2 linked regions of the Chelativorans sp. AA-79 genome follow. The protein of the gene in region 2 interacts with the protein of the main gene of each other region in a pairwise test. Links are inferred from orthologs where the notes say so. Each region holds a gene or a part of one and is shown on either strand. Other genes may lie near its edges.

Region 1 (3,539 bases), 3.0 Mb from region 2 along the record:
CTGGGGGCTGGTCATGGGTCTCCTCGCGATCGTGCCCGTGCTGGGTGCGTTCGTGGTCTGGGTCCCCGCAGCCATCTTTCTTGCCGTGGAAGGCGAGTGGGCTCGTGCTCTTGTTCTGGTTATATGGGGCGGCGTGATAATCGCCACGATCGATAATCTGCTCTACCCGATATTTGTCGGCAATCGGCTTAAGCTGCACACTGTCCTCGCTTTCATTGGCGCTGTGGGCGGCATCATCCTGTTCGGCGCTTCCGGGCTTGTTCTCGGGCCGGCGACGATTTCCATTACGTTGGCTCTGATCGCGGTCCTGAAGGGTCGCTTCCAGGGTGAGCCTTTGTCGACGACAGACGGGTCGGAGGTGCCTGATCCAAGCGCCGCAACGCGGCTACCGCAGCTTGAGCGTGGCGATCGTGACGCCGGGCTCTGAATGGTGGGGCGCCAGCTTGAAGCCGAATTCCCTGCCCATCGCGAGCATTTTCGTGTTCTCGCTGAGGATTAGGCCTTCGATGACGTCCAGGCCGTCTGCCCGCGCATAGTCGATGAGGTGCTTGAGGAGGGCCCAACCCAGCCCTCGTCCCTGCAGGTCGGTGCGGACGAGAAGGCCGTACTCGGCTGTTTCCTTGTCCGGATCGGAAGACAGGCGCACGATGCCGGCAAGTTCGCCCGTGTCCTTCCGCAGAGCGACGAAGGCGATTTCCCGCTCGTAGTCGAGCTGGGTGAGCCGCAGAAGCATCTCGTCGGGAAAATGCCGGCGCGGCGCGAGGAAGCGGAACCTGATGTCTTCCGGTGACACCTTCGCGAGGAAGGCGGGATATAGCGCGACATCCGCTGGCTTGATGGGGCGCAGATGATATTCCTCTCCGCCGAGAACCAGGTCTTTTTCCCAGGCGGCGGGGTAGGGCCGGATCGCGAGCGCGGGATTGGGGCCGGTCGATTCGACATCCTTCGGCTCGATCTCAACGCGCGCATCGAGCGCGATAATGCCTTCGCTGTCGGCAAGCAGCGGGTTGATATCCATCGAGACGATGCAGGGGAAATCGACGATCAGTTGCGACAAGGCGTTCAGCGCCCGGACGATGGCCTGGCGATCGGCAGGGGGTCGGTCGCGATAGCCGGCGAGCAGCCGGCCGATGCGCGTGCGGTCGATCAGGTCGCCGGAAAGCACACTGTCGAGCGGGGGGAGGGCGATCGCGGTATCGTCCAGAATCTCCACGGCCGTGCCGCCCGCGCCGAACAGCACAGTCGGACCGAAAATGGGGTCGCGGCCGACACCGAGGATGGCCTCCTGCGCTCGCTTCCTGGCAACCATCGGCTGCACGACGAAGCCATCGATCTTTCCGGCGTCTCCGGTCTTCCGCAAGCGCTGTTCGATTTCACGGACCGCCGCGACCGCGGCTTCGGGCGTGGCGATGTCGAGCACCACGCCGCCAACATCCGATTTGTGGCTGATCTCCTTGGAGAGCAGCTTGACGACGATCTTCTCAGATTGCTTGAGCAGGCGCTTCGCCGCTTTTCCCGCTTCGTTGCCCGTGCGAACGACGATCGTTTCCGGGACCGGGATTTCGTAGGCCTCGATCACTGCCTTGGCTTCTGGCTCAGTGAGCATGCGCCGGCCTTCAGAGGCGGCATTCCGGAAGACATCCAAGACAGCCTCGCGATCGCCGCGCACGTCTTCGCCGCGGCTTGAGGGCACGCGCATCAGGGCCTTCTGCGCCCGCGACCAGTCGCTGAGGTATGAGACCGCGGCGGCTGCCGCCGCGGGGCTCTCGAAGCTTGCGATCCCCGCTTCCTGCAGGACGCGGCGGCCTTCCCGCGCGGTCTTCTCGCCCAGCCAGCAGGTAAGAACGGGCTTACCGTTGATCATTCCTTCTTTCGCAAGCCGTGCGACGGCCTGCGCCGCCTCGGCGGGGGAGGCGAGCCCCGTGGGACAGTTCATCACCAGCAGCGCATCGGTTCCTGGATCCTCCGCGACCGCTGCCACGGCGGCGCTGTAGCGCTCGGCGGGTGCGTCGCCGATGATGTCGACGGGATTGGCGCGCGACCAGTTCGCGGGCAGGGCCTTGTCCAGCTTGTCGACCGTCTCCTGGGAGAGCGTGGCAAGCTCGGCACCCAGGTCTGCCAGCCTGTCGACGGCGAGCACGCCGGCGCCTCCGCCATTGGTGATGATCCCCACCCGCGACCGCTCGAGCTTGGGGAAGCGGGCGACTGTCTCCGCTGCATCGAAAAGCTCGCGGAGGCCGCGCACGCGAAGGATGCCGGCGCGACCGAGCGCCGCTTCGACCACCTTGTCAGAGCCGGAAAGGGCGCCGGTGTGGGTGGTTGCAGCCTTTGCCGCGGCGGAATGCCTGCCTGCCTTCACGGCAATGACGGGCTTGAGGCGCGCGGCCGCGCGAGCCGCCGACATGAATTTGCGCGGGTTGGGAATGCTTTCGAGATAGAGCAGGATGGCGCGTGTCCTGGCGTCGCCTGCAAGCAGGTCGAGATAGTCGCCGGCATCCACATCGGCCATATCACCCAGCGAGACGACATGCGAGAAACCGATCCCTTCATCCGCCGCCCAGTCGATGAGCGTTGTCGCGATCGCTCCGGATTGCGACAGGAGGGCGATACCTCCGGCTTGGGGGTTCATATGGGCAAAGCTTGCATTGAGCTTCGCGGGCGGGACGATCAGGCCCACCGTATTGGGACCGATGACGCGGAAGAGGTATGGCTTCGCCGCGTCGAGCATGGCCTGGCGGAGGCCGTTCTCGCGTGTCAGGCCGGCGCTGATCACCACTGCCGTGCGCGTTCCCTTCTTCCCCAGCGCGCCAATGATGCCCGGGACCGTCTTGGGTGGGGTGGCGATCACTGCCAGATCGGGTGCTGCCGGCAGTTCATCAGCAGTTGCATAGCAGCGCCGGCCGTCGATCTCCCGGTATTTCGGATTGACCGGCCAGACGCCGCCCTCGAAGCCACCCGCGACAATGTTTTCAAGAACAATCCGGCCAACGGAGCCCTGCCGGACGGAGGCACCGAAGACAGCCACCGACTTCGGATCGACCGCATGTTCGAGATTGCGGATGGTCATGGGAGGTCCGCCTCTTGTTATCTGTCCAACTCTATCGGCACCACATCACGAGAGCCTTGCGCATGATCAAGGGAAGAAGAACTCAGTCCGATTTGTTCCCGGCCGCCGGCCTTTGATGCCGGTCAAGGCGGTTCCCGGCTCGGAGGTATTGTTTCCGGTAGATTCCAAACCCAGGAAGCGCCCATGACCAGCCGAATCGTTATCATTCAGGGGCATCCCGATCCGGAGCCCGGCCGCTACTGCCGCGCCTTGGCCGATGCCTACGCGCAGGGCGCGGAGGCGGCGGGTCACGAGGTGACCAGGATCGACCTTGCAAGGCTCGATTTCCCGCTCCTGCGCACGCAGGACGACTTCCTGCACGGCTCGGTGCCGCGGGAGCTCGAACTCGCCAAGGAAGCGATCCTTAGGGCCGAGCACCTGGTCTTCGTGTTTCCGCTGTGGCTTGGAACGATGCCGGCCTTGCTCAAGGGCT
Region 2 (3,298 bases):
GAGCGATAGGCTCACACCCGAAAGCGCGCGAACGCCGGGGAAGCTCTTGGCTATGCCGGAGAGTGTGATGACAGGCGCCGCCTCGCTGGCGGCGACGGACGGCTCCGGGCTTTGGACGGAGGTGTGCATCATCTGGCGACAACTCCGGCAGGCCAGAGGGGGGCAACGTAGGGCAAGAGCATCTCAGACGATTCCCTAAGAATACGGGCGCAGCGATTGCCGCGCCCGTTCAAATGCGCAGGATCAATAGATCTTCGAGAATTCCTCGATGTTCGACTTGTCGAACTGGAAAGGAGCCGCCATCGCCGCCGAATTGGTATCGTCCAGCGTCACCTCGCCGACACGGCCGATGGAGAGTGTCGCGCCCGGCTTGGCCTCCGCCTCGTCCGTGGCGAGCTGGTGCGCAAGATAGACCGCTGAATAGCCGAGATCGATCGGGTTCCAGAGCGCCACGGCCTGGCTCGCGCCGTTGTCGATGAACTTCTTGAATTCGGACGGAAGCGCCAGGCCCGTGACATTGACCTTGCCGATCAGGTTCTGGTCCGTCACCACCTGAGCGGCGGCGACCACACCCACCGTGGTGGGCGCGATGATGGCCTTGAGATCCGGATGGGAGGCGATGAGACCCTTCGCCTCGTTCGTGCTCTTCACCGAGTCGTCATCGCCATAGACAACAGCGACCAGGTTGATGTTCGGGAACTTCTCCGGCAGCACTTGTCTGGCCGCGTCGATCCAGGCGTTCTGGTTGGTGGCCGTCGAAGCCGCGGAGAGAATGGCGACGTCCCCGCCCTCCGGCAGGTAATCGGCAGCGAGCTTGATGATCGTCTCGCCGATCAGGTTGGTATCGGAGGGGTTCAGGTGCATTTCGCGACCCTCGGGGGCTACGCCCGAATCCCAGGAGATCACGGTGATGCCGCGGTCCATCGCCTTCTTCAGCGCAGGCACCAGCGCATCCGGGTCGTTGGCCGAGATGGCGATGGCATCCACCTGCTGGGCGATCAGCGAGTTGATGATCTCGATCTGGCCTTCGGCGGTGGCCGATGTGGGGCCGGTATAGATTACCTCCACATCGCCCAGCTCCTTGGCCGCTTCCTGCGCGCCCTTGTTGGCGGCATCGAAGAAGCCGTTGCCGAGCGACTTGACCACGAGTGCGATCTTGACCGGCTCGGCCATGGCCGGCGTGGCGATGAGCGCAGCGGTGACGGCCGCCGCCGCGAGCAATTTCTTCACGATCGACATGAGTTTCCTCCCTTGCGTTGCAAAGATCAGCGCCCCCGCCTCATGCGGGCAGCGAAGATTCCTCTTGTTTCGTTTGATTGACGCGAGCGACGATGAGTGAGACGCCGGCATCTTCCAGCATCTTCGCCTCCCGGTCTTCAATTCCCTCGTCCGTGATCACGGTCGATATGCGCGCCAGACCGCACAGGATGAGGCTCGAGCGCTGGCGGAATTTCGAGGAGTCCACCAGTACCACCAGTTCGTCCGCCTGGTCGATCAGCTTCTGCTCGGCCTGGATCAGGAGCGGGTCGCCTTCCATGAGGCCGAGCGGCCCGAGCCCTTGCGCGCCCATGAACATGCGCTTGGCATAGAAATTGCGCGTCACGTCGTTGTCGAAGGGCGAGAGAATGATGTTCTGCTCCCGATAGATCGTGCCGCCCGAGAGCATCACCGTGTTCTTGGAGTGCTTGAGCAGATGCTCGGCGATCGGGAAGGAATTGGTGAAGATCGGCATGCGCCGGTTGGCAAGGAAGTGCACCATCTGGAACGTGGTGGTGCCACCATTGATGATGATCGGCTCGCCATCCGTGCAGAGCTCGACGGCCTCGCTGGCGATGGCGCGCTTCTCCGCCGTATGCAGGGCTTCGTTCACGCGGAAAGGGCGGCCGGCTAGCCCGACCACCTGCGGCGGGTTCAGTGCTTCGGCGCCGCCGCGCACGCGCCGGAGCCGCTTCTGCACGTGGAGAGCCGCAATGTCCCGCCTTATCGTCGCCTCGGAGGACGAGGTCATCTCGACCAATTCCTGCACCGTCACGACAGGCCTTTCCTGGACGGCGGACAGGATGATCCGATGGCGTTCCTTTTCGTGCATGGCTCCTCCCATTGCGCGTATTAAGGGCATCCTCCTCACGCATTGTCAATCAAATTCGATCACAAATTTTCAGATTGCAGCGCAGCATGACCGAAATTGATCGATTATGATTGACATTGTCCCTCGGCCGGTGTGAACTGGAACTCCATTTTTGCGCCGTTCCCCAGGCGCCACGGGAGGACTCCGAATGCTCGATAAACGCCCCGCCACACGGCTCGCCGATCTCTGGGACGAGGCAAAGGCCGCCTCCATGAACGAGCCGGAGCGGCTGCTCTACCGCTCGAACCTGCTTGGTTCCGACAAGCGTATCACCAATTATGGCGGCGGCAACACCTCCGCCAAGGTGATGGAGAAGGACCCGCTCACCGGCGAGATGGTCGAGGTGCTGTGGGTGAAGGGTTCGGGCGGCGACGTCGGTACGATCAAGCTCGATGGCTTCGCCACGCTCTACATGGAGAAGCTCGAAGGCTTGAAGACGCTCTATCGCGGCGTGGAGCACGAGGACGAAATGGTGGGGTACCTTCCTCACTGCACCTTCAACCTCAATCCGCGCGCGGCCTCCATCGACACGCCGCTGCACGCCTTCGTGCCGCGAAAGCATGTCGACCACATGCATCCCGACGCAGTGATCGCCATCGCGGCATCGAAGAACAGCAGGGAGTTGACGGCGGAGATCTACGGCGACGAGATCGGTTGGCTCCCCTGGAAGCGGCCGGGCTTCGAACTCGGGCTCTGGCTGGAGAAATTCTGCCGCGAGAACCCGGACGCCAAGGGTGTCGTGCTGGAGAGCCACGGGCTCTTCACCTGGGGTGACACGGCACAGGAGTGCTACGACACCACGATCCGCATCATCAACCGTGCCATCGAATGGTTCGAGGAGAAGACGGCCGGCAAGGCCGCCTTCGGCGGCGCGGTTCGGCCGGTGCTGCCGGAAGCGGAGCGGCACGCGGTCGCTGAAAAGCTGATGCCGGCAATCCGCGGCATGATCTCGGCCGCCGAGCGAAAGGTCGGCCATTTCGACGATCAGCCTGCGGTGCTGGAATTCGTTTCCTCGCGCGACATGGAAGCCCTCGCGGCCCTCGGCACGAGCTGCCCCGACCATTTCCTGCGCACCAAGATCAGGCCGCTGGTCATCGTCTTCGATCCGGCCAATCCGGATATCGACAGGACCCTCGAAGGCCTGAGCGGGGCCGTAGGGGAGTACCGCAA

The links.
Region 1: the proteins of PVE73_RS22680 (region 2) and PVE73_RS07865 interact in binary tests that used the Escherichia coli proteins (3 or more experiments, as listed by UniProt). The link is inferred for Chelativorans sp. AA-79 from one-to-one orthologs.

What each region holds. Positions count from the first base shown.
Region 1 is NZ_CP120361.1:1,608,120-1,611,658, forward strand. The notes cover bases 186-3,410. They hold PVE73_RS07865 (bifunctional acetate--CoA ligase family protein/GNAT family N-acetyltransferase), read right to left. Parts: upstream 3,068-3,410; coding sequence 386-3,067; downstream 186-385. Other genes in these bases: PVE73_RS07860 (AI-2E family transporter), read left to right, coding at 186-427; PVE73_RS07870 (NAD(P)H-dependent oxidoreductase), read left to right, coding at 3,251-3,410. In the rest of the region: more of PVE73_RS07860, read left to right, coding at 1-185; more of PVE73_RS07870, read left to right, coding at 3,411-3,539. UniProt on the Escherichia coli protein: Catalyzes the acetyl-CoA-dependent acetylation of lysine residues of a large number of target proteins. Acetylates RNase R in exponential phase cells and RNase II.
Region 2 is NZ_CP120361.1:4,649,451-4,652,748, reverse strand. Bases 185-3,168 are described here. They hold PVE73_RS22680 (DeoR/GlpR family DNA-binding transcription regulator), read right to left. Parts: upstream 2,090-3,168; coding sequence 1,280-2,089; downstream 185-1,279. Other genes in these bases: PVE73_RS22675 (bifunctional rhamnulose-1-phosphate aldolase/short-chain dehydrogenase), read left to right, coding at 2,277-3,168; rhaS (rhamnose ABC transporter substrate-binding protein), read right to left, coding at 244-1,239. Outside these bases: PVE73_RS22690 (sugar ABC transporter ATP-binding protein), read right to left, coding at 1-129; more of PVE73_RS22675, read left to right, coding at 3,169-3,298. UniProt on the Escherichia coli protein: Represses ulaG and the ulaABCDEF operon. Two ulaR binding sites have been identified in each promoter.